DNA from 2 places in the Staphylococcus arlettae genome. Region 1 is predicted to be linked to the other one. Evidence: riboswitches for the same ligand, from Rfam matches in the RefSeq annotation. Region 1 holds a riboswitch; the other holds the start of a gene.
The links. A riboswitch is a leader RNA that binds a small molecule or an ion and turns the genes downstream of it on or off. The one in region 1 is predicted to bind lysine.
Positions count from the first base shown of each region.

Region 2: linked by a shared signal. The riboswitch ahead of MUA37_RS07170 (aspartate kinase) and the one ahead of MUA37_RS05800 (amino acid permease) in region 1 are both predicted to bind lysine.

Region 1 is NZ_CP094803.1:1,198,566-1,206,987, reverse strand. It holds gene tig (trigger factor) at 1-904, opposite strand, end outside; gene MUA37_RS05825 (hypothetical protein) at 1,070-1,993, opposite strand; gene MUA37_RS05820 (NUDIX domain-containing protein) at 2,005-2,616, opposite strand; gene rplT (50S ribosomal protein L20) at 2,722-3,078, opposite strand; gene rpmI (50S ribosomal protein L35) at 3,145-3,345, opposite strand; gene infC (translation initiation factor IF-3) at 3,374-3,901, opposite strand; ribosomal protein L20 leader region at 3,927-4,053, opposite strand; gene MUA37_RS05800 (amino acid permease) at 4,112-5,605, opposite strand; lysine riboswitch at 5,828-6,000, opposite strand; gene thrS (threonine--tRNA ligase) at 6,060-7,997, opposite strand; gene dnaI (primosomal protein DnaI) at 8,326-8,422, opposite strand, start outside.
Region 2 is NZ_CP094803.1:1,463,339-1,471,760, forward strand. It holds gene MUA37_RS07145 (M20 metallopeptidase family protein) at 1-900, opposite strand, end outside; gene dapD (2,3,4,5-tetrahydropyridine-2,6-dicarboxylate N-acetyltransferase) at 1,078-1,797, opposite strand; gene dapB (4-hydroxy-tetrahydrodipicolinate reductase) at 1,819-2,541, opposite strand; gene dapA (4-hydroxy-tetrahydrodipicolinate synthase) at 2,538-3,425, opposite strand; gene MUA37_RS07165 (aspartate-semialdehyde dehydrogenase) at 3,427-4,416, opposite strand; gene MUA37_RS07170 (aspartate kinase) at 4,456-5,658, opposite strand; lysine riboswitch at 5,748-5,926, opposite strand; gene MUA37_RS07175 (aldo/keto reductase) at 6,070-6,900, opposite strand; gene MUA37_RS07180 (ABC-F family ATP-binding cassette domain-containing protein) at 7,029-8,422, opposite strand, start outside.

The sequences.
Region 1 (8,422 bases):
CTGTTGTATTATTCGCAGCTTTGTTAATTGCTTCTTCTTTTTGAGCATTTTCAGCATCAGTTTCTTTTTGTTCAGCTAAACGTTTACGAGTGTTTTCTTTGTATTCTGCAACTGTGTTAGCTTCTGAGTCTAATTCATTTGCAATTTCATCAGTTAATTCTGGAACTTCTTTGTATTTCACTTCGTTAACTTTAGTTTTGAAAGTTGCTTCTTTACCAGCTAACTCTTCAGCATGATATTCTTCTGGGAATGTAACGGTAACGTCTTTTTCTTCTCCAGCTTTCACACCAACTAATTGTTCTTCAAATCCTGGAATAAACATTCCTGAACCAATTTCTAAGTCATAGCCGTCAGCTTGGCCACCTTCGAATTGCTCACCATCAACATAACCATCAAAATCGATGTTTACAGTATCGCCATTTTCAATAGCTGCATCTTCTTTAACAACCATTTCTGATAAATGACCTAATTGATGGTCAATTGATTCTTGAATTTCTTCTTCAGTTAATTCAGTAGATTGTTTTTCAATTTCTAGACCTTTATAGTCTCCTAATTGAACTTCTGGTTCTACAACAACTGTTGCATCGAATTTGAAGTCGCTACCTTTTTCAATTTGTGTTACATCAATTTCAGGTTGATCTACTGGTTTAATACCAGTTTCGTCAATTGCTTCACCGTATGCTTCTGGTAATAAAATATCAGCTGCATCTTGATATAAAGCTTCTACGCCAAAACGTTGTTCAAAAATTTGACGAGGTACTTTTCCTTTACGGAAACCAGGTACGTTGATTTGTTTTACTACCTTTTTAAAAGCTTGATCTAAAGCTTTGTCTAATTTTTCTGCTGGAACGGTAACTGATAATACACCTTCGTTACCTTCTTTTTTTTCCCAAGTTGCTGTCATGTATAAAAACCTCCATGATTATCCTATTTTATTTTTTCAACTACATTAGTATATCACACGTGTTGTGCCTACACAAATGTTGAACTTCGTTCTTTGCATTTTATTTTAATTATATAATTTAGCATAAATATGTTAACGGTTATTGTCTACCCGAATTCTATTAAATTACTCTAGTTGATCTAACCGTTGAATAAATTCACTTACCTCATCTATTGATTGCGGTTGTACAATACCTAACATGGATTTAAAGTAGTTTTCATATGCCTTAATCCACTGTGGAACAGAACCAATTGTTTGGATGTCAATTGGGTAGAGTAATATTGCATGATTATTCATAACATGTAATGCCTCTTCAAGTAATTGTGTACCTTCATCATCTAAACACTTTACAACTTCAGGTATTACTTGTTGTTTCATGGTTGTGTGTTCTAAGCCTGGTAAGTCTTTAGGAACTAGTGATAAATTTTGATTGAATTTGCTAATATGCACTACTTCTTCATATTGTGCAAAACGTAAATATTCTAACATTATAGAAATAACATTATTCCGAATATCAGTGTTGTTCAATAAACTGGCTACTGTATCTTTATAACAATATTGACTATTGTCTATCAATGTTAAAATAGTGTTAATTTGGTCACGTATCTCTAAAGTATCAAATTGTTGTAATTGTGAAGCTACTTGCGCATTATGTTGCTCTAATTGGCTTAGTGCATAAGACTTGAGAGGTAATAATTCCATGCGTGTTTTATGATTTTGTACTTCATCTATGATTTGGTCAATGACCTCGATGGCTTCAAAATATTGACCTAAGCCATTTAAACTTTCCACATAATATATGACTAATTCATCATAATTCGTAAAACCTTGCTTTAATAATATAATTGCTTCTTCTCTTAATTCTAAAAAATGATTCATACGATATAACATTGAACACTTCAATAATGACAATGTTTCGTCTAATTCAAAATGCTCCTCATAATTATCAAACAAAGAATACATTTCCTCTAAATCATCTTGATTATAAGCTATTTTAATATCACGAATTAATTTATCTTTTGACCGAGGAAAAGGAATGATATCAGACATGTAATCCACCTCTACTGTAATGCTTCTAAAATCAATGCACTCCAAGTTTCAAAATCATCATAATTTTCAATACTACCTTGTTCTACCCACTTGATTTTTAATGTATCCGTCTCCTTAACTTCAACATCTTTTGAATCTACGGTTATTTTAAACACGACTCCTAAATGAACTTCTCCCACTTCATTTGTATCGTCATTAATAAAACCTATGTATTGTAAATTTTGTGTTTTTTGTTCAGATAAACCAATTTCTTCTTCTAACTCACGTTGTGCATTGATACGTAAAACTTCATTTATTGATGCAGCTCCTACGATATCATTCATATGACCACCGACACCTATAGAAGATTGTCCATGCAACCGTGATTCGCCTCCACCGCTCAAGCGATCATAAACCAAAATTTGACCCTCTTCATTTTGCAACAAACAATACGATATTAACTGTTTGTACGTTGGATCTTCTTCCATATCTCTACGACGTTTCACTTCATATTGTGACAATGTCTCAAAAATTTCTGAGCCTTTTTGACCATTGTTAGACAGAAAACCATTAAATTGATTTTTTTCATTATTAAATAATATAGTTCTTGGTACTACTGTAATCATTTCATCAAACTTTGACATGATAATCTCCTTCAGATACGACTTCACAGTTATTTTATCAAAACTCTGATACATCTCAAAATAAAAAAGAGATGCAGTCATACCACATCTCTTTTTTAGTAAATATTATTTTAAAGCTTCTTTTGCTTTAGCAACTAATTCACCGAAAGCTTTATCGTCTGAAATTGCGATTTCAGATAACATTTTACGGTTCACGTCGATTTCAGCTTTTTTCAAGCCGTTCATTAATTTTGAATAACTAATGTCGTGTTGACGTGCAGCAGCGTTAATACGTGTAATCCATAATTTACGGAAATCACGTTTTCTTTGACGACGGTCACGGAATGCATATTGTCCTGATTTCATTACTTGTTGTTTAGCTACTTTGTATAACGTACGTTTTGAACCAAAGTAACCTTTTGCTAATTTGATCGTCTTTTTACGACGAGCTCTTGTTACTGTTCCACCTTTTACTCGTGGCATAATAAATTCCTCCTCAAAATTGTGTTAGATCTTTTTAATGTCAAATTTCACTCTAAAATCGCTCGATTATTTTTTATACGCTAATAATTGTTTTACACGTTTCATATCTGATTTGTGTACTAATCTAGCTTTACGTAATTGGCGTTTTTGTTTTGTATTTTTGTTTGCAAATAAGTGAGATGTGAAAGCTCTTGAACGTTTTAATTGACCTGAACCAGTTCTTTTAACACGTTTAGCAGCTCCACGGTGTGTTTTCATTTTAGGCATGATACAATTCCTCCTGTGTTTTCAAAAATTATTTTTCAGCAATTGGCGTTAACATGATAAACATTTGACGCCCTTCCATTTTAGGTCTTTGCTCAACAGTAGCAATATCTTTACATTCTTCTGCAAATTTTTCTAATTGACGTTGACCAATTTCTTTATGCGTAATTGCACGACCTCTAAAACGAATAGAAACTTTACATTTGTCGCCTTTTGATAAGAACTTACGACCATTCTTTAATTTAGTTTGAAAGTCATGTTCTTCAATAGTTGGGCTTAAACGAATTTCTTTTACATTAATCGTTTTTTGTTTCTTTTTCATTTCTTTTTCTTTTTTCTGTTGTTCGAATTTATACTTTCCGTAATCCATAATTCTTGCAACAGGTGGTTTAGCGTTAGGAGCAACTACGACTACATCTAAACCAACTCTATCAGCCATTTCAAGTGCTTCATTTTTGGCTTTAACACCAATTTGTTCACCATCTTGACCGATTAATCGTAATTCTTTTGCGCGAATCTTTTCATTAACTTGAGTCTGATCTTTAGCTATGGTTGACACCTCCAAGATTTTTACGAAATTATCCCAAGCAAAAACAGAGCGAGTATACAAGATACCCGCTCTGCTTCACACATGTCTTTGCATGTATTATTGACCTGCCAACAGCTTATTGCGTCGCTACAGGTGAGAAGCGGGAGCTTCTTCTTGGTACGTTTCGTATTCAACGTTACTAATAATACCAGTAACCACGACAATAGTCAATAGTTTTTATTATTTATTTTCAGTTGATTTCATATCAACATCTTGATTTAAGTTTACTTTATCTAATGGAATCATTTTTGTTTTATAGCGTAATTTGTGATAAATAAAGAATGCTAAAAATACTGGAATACCCATGTATGTGATGACAAAACGATTTAAATTAAAATCACCTGTTTTAATGAAATCAACATCCTGTCCAACAATAACAAGCACACATAAAACACCTGCGAATATTGGCCCAAATGGGAAGAGTTTCGCTTTATATTTTAATTTAGATTTATCATAATTTTGTTTATCAAACGCTTTTCTAAAGCGATAATGACTGACTGCTATTCCAACCCAAGCTATAAATCCAGTCATACCACTCGCTGCCACGATATATTCATAAGCATCGCCACTAATATGTTGTAATAAGAAGATAGCAATAACTATAAGTGCTGTTACTAACAATGACATGTATGGCACACCATATTTATTTGTTTTGCCAAAAATAGGAAATGCTAGCTTATCTTTACTCATAGAATATAACATACGTGTTGAAGCGTACATACCGGAATTACCGGCAGATAATACAGATGTTAATATAACTGCATTCATAAATGATGCCGCAAATGCTAACCCTGCATTTTGGAATACAAGTGTAAACGGAGAAGTCGCAACACTAGTATCGCCACCCATTAATGCATCACTGTTGTATGGAATCAACATTCCAATTACAAAAATAGCTAAAATGTAAAACAATAAAATTCTCCAAAAGACTTGTTTAATCGCTTTTGGTACTGCACGTTCAGGATTTTCTGATTCACCTGCTGTTATCCCAATTAATTCTGTTCCTTGGAATGAGAATCCAGCAACTAAAAACACACCTAAAATGGTCAACAAGCTACCGCTGAAACCATCACCTAAAATTGGTCCTTCTCCAGCTGTGAATGTTTCGAATCCTACAAATTTGCCGCCCATAATACCAACTATTGTTAACAGTCCTATGACAATAAAAATAATTACAGTTACTACTTTTATTAAAGCAAACCAATATTCACTTTCACCATATACTCTAACAGATAATGCATTAAGTCCAAAAATTATAATTAGGAATAGACAACTCCATCCCCATGCTGGCAGCCCTTGTAATGGTGACCAATATTGAACAACTTGTGCCGCGATTGTCACATCTGCTGCAACGGTAATAACCCAGTTAAACCAATAATTCCAACCTAATGCAAATCCTAAAGATGGATCTACAAAGCGAGTAGCATAGGTACTAAATGAACCTGACACTGGTAAATATGTAGCCATCTCTCCCAATGATGTCATTAAGAAGAACACCATTGCACCGATAATTGCAAATGCTAATAACGCTCCAAGTGCACCAGCATCATGAATTGCACCACCAGAAGTCATAAACAATCCAGTACCGATACAACCACCGATTGCAATCATTGAAATATGACGATCTTTAAGTCCTCTTTGTACACCGCCATTTTGATTCGTATTATTTCCCATATAAGCTTCCTTTCTGAAATGCTTAGAGGTTTACACTGATATGACTTTATAATTACTCCTTCATTACATCTAAGCTTCCTTTCTGAAATGCTTAGAGGTTTACACTGATATGACTTTATAATTACTCCTTCATTACATCCAGTTCATTCCCCATTGTAACTGTTGAATCATGTAATATAAAAAGGTTACATACCCATTTGATATGCAACCTTTTTTATCATATATATAGGTAGCACTTCACATGTGTGACAGTCCAGTTCCTTTCGATAACTGGCCCAATAAATAATACTAATGGTTATTATTTATTTCGGCATTTTTACCTTTCACTTGCTCAACAATTGTTCCATCAAACACTTGAACAGTTACTAATTAAAAACGCAACCTCTAACTCAATTTTTTTATTCATTTATTTCACTAACACTCAATATACATGATTTCTCATACTGTTTCAATACTATCTTGCTTTTTTAAGTCTGATTTCATCAATTAAGCTCCAAATGAAGTCATCACGTTCAATAGTTTCTTGATCTTGTGATCCGTATTTACGTACATTCACTTCGTTGTTCTCTACTTCTTTGTCTCCAACTACGAGTTGATATGGAATTTTTTGCATTTGTGCTTCTCTAATTTTGTAACCCATTTTTTCATTTCGATCATCAATCTCTACTCTTACACCTTGTGATTTTAGCTCATCTTGTAAGCTTCGTGCATAATCATAATGTAAGTCTACATTGACTGGAATGATTTCAACTTGCTTAGGTGCTAACCATGTTGGGAATGCGCCTTTTGTTTCTTCAGTTAGGAAAGCAACAAAGCGTTCCATTGTTGATACTACACCTCTATGAATAACTACTGGTCTATGTTGTTCACCGTCATTACCAATATATGTTAAATCAAATTTTTGTGGTAGTAAGAAGTCTAATTGTGCAGTTGATAGAGTTTCTTCTTTGCCCATTGCAGTTTGAACTTGAACGTCTAATTTAGGACCGTAGAATGCAGCTTCACCTATAGCTTCAACATAATCTAATCCTAATTCATCCACCGCTTCTTTCAACATATTTTCCGCAGTATTCCACATTTCATCATCGTCAAAATACTTTTCTTTATCGGCTGGATCTCTATAGCTTAATCTAAAGTTATAATTTTCAAAGCCGAAATCTTCATAAACTTCCATAATTAAATTTACTACTCGTTTAAATTCTTCTTTGATTTGGTCAGGTCTCACAAAGATATGTGCATCATTTAAAGTCATACCACGCACACGTTGTAAACCTGAAACCGCACCACTAGATTCATAACGATGCATTGTACCTAATTCTGCAATACGTATAGGTAATTCACGATAAGAATGCGGTTTGTTGGCATAAATCATCATATGGTGTGGACAGTTCATTGGTCTTAAAACCATTTCTTCTTGCTCATCTAATTTCATCGTTGGGAACATATCTTCTTGATAGTGGTCCCAGTGGCCAGATGTTTTATATAAGTCAACATTCGCCATCACTGGTGTATAGACATGGTCATAACCCATACTTACTTCTTTGTCGACAATATAACGTTCAATTTCACGACGAATAGTTGCGCCATTTGGTAACCATAATGGTAAACCAGCACCTACTAATGGATTGTTTGAGAAAAGTTCTAAATCCTTACCAATTCGACGATGGTCACGTTCTTTACGCTCTTCTAGCATTTGTAAATGTGCTTTTAAATCTTTTTTATCGAAAAAGGCTGTACCATAAATACGTTGCAACATTTTGTTGTTGCTGTCACCACGCCAATACGCACCAGCAGTTGATAGCAATTTGAATTCTTTAATTTTTGCTGTTGATGGTACATGTACACCACGACATAAATCAGTAAATTCACCTTGACTATATAATGTTACTGATTCATCTTCTGGAATCGCATCAATTAATTCTAGTTTATATGGATCATCTGCGAAAAACGTTTGAGCTTCTTGGCGTGAAACGACTTTACGTTCAATCGGGAAGTTTTCATTAACAATTTGTTTCATTGTTTTTTCAATTTGTTCGAAGTCATCCGAAGATATAGATTGTTCCATATCAAAATCGTAATAGAATCCACCATCTATTACAGGACCTACACCAAATTTCACATCTCCGTATAGTCGTTTAAGTGCTTGTGCCATTAAGTGAGCTGTTGAATGGCGTAGCACTTCTAACGCTTCTTCACTACCAGGTGTCACTATTTCAATGTCACCATCAGTTTCTAACGGACGCGTTAAATCCACTAATGTATTATTGAATTTACCCGCTACAGCTTTTTTTCTAAGTCCTGGACTAATTGATTGTGCGATGTCTTCAGTTGTTGTTCCTTTATCAAACGCTTTATTATTACCATCTGGAAATTGAATATTTATTTGATCCATGTTTATTTACCCTCCATTAAAAATTCAAGTTCTTAATCAAAATAAAACAATAGAAAAAGACCCCATCCCAATAAGGGACGAGGTCTTCGTGGTACCACCCTAATTCAACATATATGTCTGACAACAATATGTTAACTCTACATAAGATAACGGTCTTGAGCCGAGTGTTCATTACAAACACTATCTAGGAGGGAGTAATAACTAAATATAATAGTCATATTCTCATCAACTAATGACTTGCTGTATATTAGTGATTTAATTATCATGTCCTCATTTTGTATTATTTTGATTTAGATTTACTTACATTATACAACATTTACTGTAAATTTCAAACATCTCTATAATTCTCGCCATCTAAATAGTAAGGTGTAGCTAATGTCTTAATTCGCTCCATGATACGAGCAGCTTTTGTAAGTTCTGTACCA
Region 2 (8,422 bases), 260 kb from region 1:
TTTTCTCAGTGAAGGGTCATTGTACGTTGGTGGGTAACCTTCTGCAAATTTAACTTCACACTCAACACCGAATAATAAATCAACACTTTCTGCAATTTTTAACATTTGTTGCTTCACAACTGCCAAATCTTGAGTATCATATGTGCGAATTGTCCCTTCAAGATATCCTTGACTTGGCACAGTATTAATTGCTTCACCAGCTTCAAATCTGCCCATATGAACGATATTTCTTTTAAGTCCATTTAAATGGTATTGTTGAATTGAACCCACTTGCGCCAATACATGTTGTAATGCTTCACCACAAGAATGACCTTGTTCCTTATCAGCAACATGACTAGATAGTCCTTTTAAAAAGAAACGATACTCAGTGGCACTTGCTGTAATTTCTTCATCGCGAATTGCAACTTTTCCTTCTTCGACAAAGGGCATTACATGTACTCCGAAAACAGCTTCGATAGGGTACGCTTCAAAAGCACCAGCTTTTATTAAACGATTGGCACCGCCACCTGATTCTTCAGCGGGTTGAAAAATAAACACTATATTTTGTGGTAACGTACCAGCATCTGCACGTGATTTACAACGCTGTAAAAATAACATTAATGCAGTAGTATGACCATCATGACCACATGCATGCATAACATTATCATTGAGACTTTTATAATCAACATCATTTTCTTCAAATATCGGTAATGCATCAATATCAGCACGATAAGCAATTGTTTTTTGACCATTTCCAGGTATATACGCTACTAATCCTGTGTCTAGTGGTCGTTCATAGTGAACACCTAAACTATCTAGAAAGCTCGCAATATATTGCGTCGTTTCATATTCATGTAAACTTAGCTCAGGATATTGATGTAAGTGCCGTCTATGTTTCGTAACAAATTCAAGTTCATTCATATTAGATCAGTCCTTTTAGTTCATGAGTTATATTTGTTCAATCATTATGTATTATAAAAATAGGAGGGAGAGAAATATCATTGTTAGTGTTATGCTCTAAAGTACTACTAAACATGGCACACAATGATATAACTCAATCCTCCTAAAAAATTTTATTGATGATTTAAGTATAACTTATTAGTTATTTAAGTTTCTTAAAGCTGATACAATTTCACGTTTTGAATCTTCAACATCTGATGTTTGTTTTATCACTTTAGCTGGAGTACCGGCTACAACTGCGCCTGCTGGAACATCTTGAGTAACAATTGCTCCTGCTGCCACAATTGCTCCTTGACCTACACGTACACCTTCTAAGATTACGGCATTAGCACCGATTAACACATCATCCTCAATGACAACTGGAGAAGCACTAGGGGGTTCAATGACACCTGCTAATACAGAACCGGCACCTACATGTACGTTTTTACCAGTTGTAGCACGACCTCCTAATGTCGCATTCATATCAACCATCGTACCTTCGCCAACAACAGCACCGATGTTAATCGTTGCACCCATCATTATTACTGCACCATCTTCAATAGTGGCTTGTTCTCTAATAAATGCACCTGGTTCGATACGAGCATTAGTATTCGTCAAGTCTTTTAATGGGATTGCTGAATTACGACGATCTTGTTCGATTTCAACATCTGTAAAACTTGCTTCATTGGCACTATAGAATGGTTGCCACTCTGCCGCTTCACAAAAGATGACTTTTGAACCTTCAGATCCAAATACTTTAAAAGTTTCAGGGAAAGTCACGTTGGAGAAATCTCCATTAACATAAACTTTCAGTGGTGTAGATTTTTTTGCATCACTAATATATTGAATAATTTCTTCTGCTGATAAATGTTGTGTCATAATTTAATTAGCTCCTTTAATTTATAAATTATCAAAAGTATAATATCCTTGAGTTTGTTTCACAAGTTTTTCGGCTGCACTTATAGCGCCATTTGCAAATATGTCTTTTGATTGTGCACGATGTGTAATTTCGATTGTTTCATCAATACCTGCGAATAAAACCTCATGTTCACCAACGATTGTACCTCCACGCTTGGCATGTATACCAATTTCGTCATCAGTACGTTTTTCATTAACTTCATGTCGATCATAAACTGGTGTTGTTTTATCGCGCAATGATTCTATTACATCATACAGTTTTACTAATGTACCACTAGGTGCATCTACTTTTTTATTATGATGTGCTTCCGTTAATTCAATATCATAATCACGTAACAGTGGTACAGCTGCTTCTAATATTTTAGTAAGTGCATGAACACCATAACTCATATTTGCACTGAAAAAGACTGGCATTTGTGTACTTAATGCTTCTAAGCGTTGAATAATCTGTTCTTTTTCACCAGTTGTTGCAATTACTAATGGTAGTTTAAAAGATTCTTCTAATAATGGTAATAAGAGTTCAGGATTAGAAAAATCAATCGCTACATCTGCATCTTGTGCATCAGCAATATGTTCAACAGTAGGGTAGGGATATGTATTATTGCTGTCCCTAACGATTACCCCTACAATTTCATGACCTTTTTCTTCCGCTAGTCGTGCAACACGTTCATTCATTGCACCGTAGCCAATAAGTAATATTTTCATCGATGTTCACCCGCTTTATAATATGCATATGCTTCTTTTAAGACATTTTCGTCTGATGTTTCTAATGGTACAAGTGGTAAACGTACTTCATAATTACCAAAGCCTTCCACCGTAGTCAATACTTTGATTGGGATAGGGTTTACATCTACCGCTAAAGTATTTAACAACGTTTCAATCGGTGCAAAGCTTGCAGTTATATCTTCACCATTTTGTTGTGCTTCAAACAATTGTTGTAAATCATCAGCAATAACATTGGCTACAACTGATATTACACCATGTCCGCCATCTTTAAAATATTGTACGATATTATCATCATTACCACTATAAAGTGCAAATTGATCTGTATCTAGACGCTGTTGTAAATCATGTAAGTAGTCAAAATCATTAGTTGCATCTTTTAAGGCAACAATATATTCATTTTGACTTAATGTTTCTACTGTAGCTGCCTCGATTGTCATATTAGTGCGAGAAGGCACATTATATAACACTACTGGTAGTTGAGCAGCATCGGCGATAGTCGTAAAATGTTCGATTAATCCGCGTTGGTTCGTTTTATTATAATACGGTGTAATCAACATAATAGCATCTGCACCCAGTTCTCTTGCTCTCACAGAAGCTTGAATAGATTTTTGAGTACTATTTGTACCTGTACCAGCAATAACAGGTATACGTCCATCTACAGTGTTAATCACTTCTTCTAAAATTTGATCTTTTTCTTCGTCAGATAGTGTAGGATTCTCAGCTGTCGTACCATTTACAATGATAGATTGAGCACGCTTGTCGATTAAATAATTCACATGTTTTCTAAGTGCAGTATAATTTACTTCGTTATGGGTGAAAGGCGTAGTTAAAGCTACACCAACACCCTCAAAAATATGTGTCATATTATTTAACTCCTTTCAAATTCATAACTTGTTCCAGTATTTGAACAGCGTTTAAAGCTGCACCTTTCAATAAATTATCAGAAGTGCACCACACATGGAATGTGTTGTCTAAAGAATCATCACGTCTAATGCGCCCAACAAAGATTTCATCTTTGCCAGTAGAATTAATTGCTAAAGGATATTCATTATTTGCTGGATTATCTTCTAAGACAACACGTGAGTCATTGTCAAATAACTGCTGAATATCTGCAACTGTAGTATCTTTATTAACAGTGACGCTCATATGAACACTATGACTATCTTGAACAGGAACACGTACACATGTCGCTGTTACTTTTAAAGCATCATCTTTTAATATTTTACGAGTTTCATCAATCATTTTTTGCTCTTCTTTTGTATAGCCATCTTCTAAAAAGACATCTATATGTGGGAGCACATTATTATAAATAGCATGTGGATATGTTTCAGGTGCTTTACCGTTTGCACCTTCTGCTAATTCTTGTTTACCTTTCACACCTGAACCTGAAACAGCTTGATACGTAGTATACGCCACACGTTTTAAACCATAAGCTTCTTGCATTATTTTTAACGGGACAACTGATTGAATCGTTGAACAATTTGGGTTAGCAATAATTTTTCTAGTTAATTCTGGTTCGTTTACTTCAGGGACAATTAAGTCAATGCCTTCGACCATACGCCATTGACTTGAATTATCGATGACCACGGCACCAGCTTGTTCGAAAATAGGGGAGAAGTGCTCACTTGTACTACCGCCTGCACTCATTAATACAAAATCATATTGTTCATTTGCAGCTTCTTCTGTTAACTCTCTGACAGTATATGTTTTACCTTGAAAAGATACTTCTGTACCAGCTGATCTCGCTGATGAAAACAGTACTAATTCATCAAATTGTATACCTTTTCTATCTATTGTATCTAACATATTTCTTCCTACTAAACCTGTTGCTCCTGCAACTGCTAATTTTGTCATAATCGATACACTCCATTTTCTATTTTTTAAATTATTTGCTTACATTTCAAAGGCTTCATATAATGCCGCAACAGCACGTTCACCATTGTCTGCATCAATAACATATGAAATGCTTATTTCAGAAGTCGTAGTTTGATAAAATGCAATGTCGTTGTTGATTAAAGTGATAAATGCTTTTGAAGCCACGCCAGAGATATCTCTCATTCCTGAACCAATTAAAGAAATTTTGGCATATGATTCATTTATTTTGAAATCTAAAGCGTTGTAATCTTCTGACAACTCTTCCAATAGTTTTGAAATTTGAACTACATCAGTATCTTTAATTGTAAATGATAACTGTAAACCTTCAATATTTACAATTTGTGAAATCATATCCACGTTGACTGATCCTCGATCGAGTTGTGTAAACAATCTTGTTAATAATTTATTATCTGGTAATGGGTAACTAATTGTCACATGCATCATATGCGTATCTAAGGCGACACCAGTCACCGCTTTTTTCTCTAATAAATCTGTTTGTGCCATTATCCATGTTCCTTTCACATTTGATAAAGTTCTACCTAAGTAGAGTGGGATGTTATAATTATTCGCTAATTCAACACTTCTAGTTTCTAATACACCTGCTCCTAAAGCACTCATTTCCATCATTTCTTCGTAAGAGACAGCTGACAAACGATTCGCTTTAGCATATACCCTAGGGTCTGTTGCATAAACACCATCTACATCAGTATAAATTTCACATGGGGTGTTGTTGCAAGCAGCTAAAGCGACTGCCGTTGTATCAGAGCCTCCACGTCCTAATGTGGTTAATTCAAAGTCATCATTAATACCTTGAAATCCTGCAATTACTAGCACATCATGTTGTTCAAATGCTTTGTGAAATGTATCTGGATTGATTTCAGCTATTCTACTTTTCAAATGATGGCCAACTGTTTTAATACCAGCTTGGTAACCAGTCATTGCTTTTGCACTTATACCAATATCATTCAATGTCATTGCTAAATATGATACAGTTTGCTGCTCACCAGTTGTTAACAGTAGGGCAAGTGCATCGTCTTTAGGTGTTTCAGTCAACATATTTACATTTTCCATAAGTTGATCTGTAGTTTTTCCCATCGCACTAACTACTACAATTAATTGTTCACCTTGTTCAACTCGTCGTTTTAGCATTTCCGAAATATTCCTAATTTTCGAAAAATCACTAACAGACGAACCTCCAAACTTTAAAACACTTCTATTCACTTACATATCCTCCTCAAAGTATTAGGGGAGAATCACAAATCATATAAAAAAAGAACAAGCTCTAAGTGCGAACCTGCTCTAAATCTATATACAAGTGATGCACTCCATTATTTTAAATAATGACAGACCTTAAGCTCTTAACCACAAAGTCCAACAAAACAATAAGCTGCTATTATTGTCGTTTCGGCATCTCACCCTTTCAATTTTAGCTACTAGCAGATAGTTTGTCCTAAAATTTACTAATGATTGATGCGCCTCATCTAATTCTTATTAAATTGGTTATGATTCATATTATACATATAGGGCATATGACTGTAAACCTTTAAATTCATTTTATTTGAATTCACTGAAAACTTATTCATTTTATATGTTTAAAGTTAATATTAAAGTTATTTTACACTTTAAAATGCATTAAAACTCTTCATATATCGCTGGATTTTGATCTTTGCGACGACCATCTTCACGCGTTAAGTTATTTATCTTAGCAATTTCTTCAGCATCTAATGAAAAATCAAAAATATCAATATTTTCCAATTGTCTTTGGTTAGACGTTGCTTTAGGAATTGGGACAATACCATTTTGCACGTGCCATTTTAAAATTACTTGAGGTATTGATTTATTATATTTTTCAGCTATCGTAGCAATTGTTTCATCATTAATTACGTTAGAAGCTCTACCGATAGGGCTCCATGCTTGAATTACAATACCTTTTTCTCGATGATAGTCTATAACATCTTGTTGGTTAAAGTAGGGGTGTAATTCTATTTGATTGATGGTAGGAAGGACTCCTGTTTCTTGCTCAAGCGTATCTATATGTTCAGGTAGGAAATTACATACACCAATTGATTTTAATAACCCAGCTTTTTGAGCATCGATAAGCGCCGTCCAAGCCTCTACAAATTTCCCTTGTTTTGGATTAGGCCAATGTATAAGGTATAAGTCAATATAGTCAACATTAAGTCTATAAATAGACTCTTGTATGGCTATCATTGCGCTATCATAGTCATGATAACGACCTGGCAATTTAGATGTTACGATAACTTGATCTCTAGCTACGTGACTTTGTGATATTGCCTTACCAACAGTACCTTCATTTTCATAATTATAAGCAGTATCCAGTACACGATAACCATTGTTCAAGGCATTCACAATTGCATGTACACCTTGTGTCCCATTTAATTTATATGTACCAAAGCCAACAACGGGTATAATGTGACCATCGTTTAAGTTTAACTTTTCCATAAGTTATATCCTCCTTAAGTCAATTTAGTTTCATTATATATATCCATACCATTAAAAAACACTATTTTGCATAAAATTAGCCTTAACGTGTGAGTAGAAATCACGTTAAGGCTAATTGTTATAAGTCATTATTTATTTAATACACCAATTTCTTGTAAATAAGCTTCGTATGAAATTTCTTTAGATAGACTGCCTGGTTGATTTAAATCGATCACGCGGTTTGCAATTGTGTTGATAAATTCAAAGTCATATGAAGTGAAAATTATAGAACCTTTAAAGGACTCTAAACCATCATTGACAGCAGTAATACTTTCTAAGTCTAAGTGGTTAGTTGGTTCATCAAGTAATAAGACGTTAGCACTTGAAAGCATCATTTTACTTAACATGCAACGTACTTTTTCTCCACCTGATAAGACACTTGCTTTTTTCTTAACTTCATCACCACTAAAGAGCATACGTCCTAAGAAGCCACGTAAAAATGTTTCAGTTTGCTCATCTTCCGGAGCATATTGACGCAACCAATCAACAAGATTAGTGTCAACACCATCAAAATATTCTGAGTTATCTTTAGGGAAATAACTTTGAGAAGTTGTCACTCCCCATTTCACGCTACCTTCGTCAGGTTTCATTTCACCTGCTAAAATTTTCAATAAAGTCGTTTTAGCAATTTCACTATCGCCAATCAGTACAGCTTTATCATTTGGATCCATCGTAAATGAAATGTTATCTAATACTTTTTGACCATCAATTGTTTTAGATACATTTTCAACAAATAATAAGTCATTACCAATTTCACGTTCTGGAGTGAACTTAACATATGGATAACGACGTGATGATGGTTGAATATCATCTAACTCGATTTTCTCAAGTTGTTTTTTTCTACTAGTTGCTTGTTTAGATTTCGAAGCATTTGCTGAGAATCGTGCCACGAAGTCTTGTAATTCTTTAATTTTTTCTTCTTTTTTCTTGTTTTGATCTTGAGCCATTTTCATTGCTAATTGACTAGATTGATACCAAAAATCATAATTCCCAACATATAATTTGATTTTGCCATAATCTAGGTCAGCAATGTGTGTACATACATTATTTAAGAAATGTCTATCGTGTGAAACGACAATAACAGTATTTTCAAAATTAATTAAGAAATCTTCTAACCAACTTATTGCTGGAATATCCAAACCGTTTGTCGGCTCATCGAGTAATAGCACATCAGGTTGCCCAAATAAACTTTGCGCTAGTAAAACTTTAACCTTTTGGTTGTTTTCTAATTCTGACATTAATTTATCTTGTAAATCTGCTTTAATACCTAAACCTGAAAGTAATGAACCAGCGTCGGCTTCTGCGTTCCAACCGTCCATTTCAGCAAATTCACCTTCAAGCTCAGCAGCTCTAATACCATCTTCATCACTGAAATCAGGTTTCATATAGATAGCATCTTTTTCTTTCATCACTTCGTATAAACGTTCATGACCTTTAATCACTACATCAATAACTCGTTCTTCTTCATAAGCAAAGTGATCTT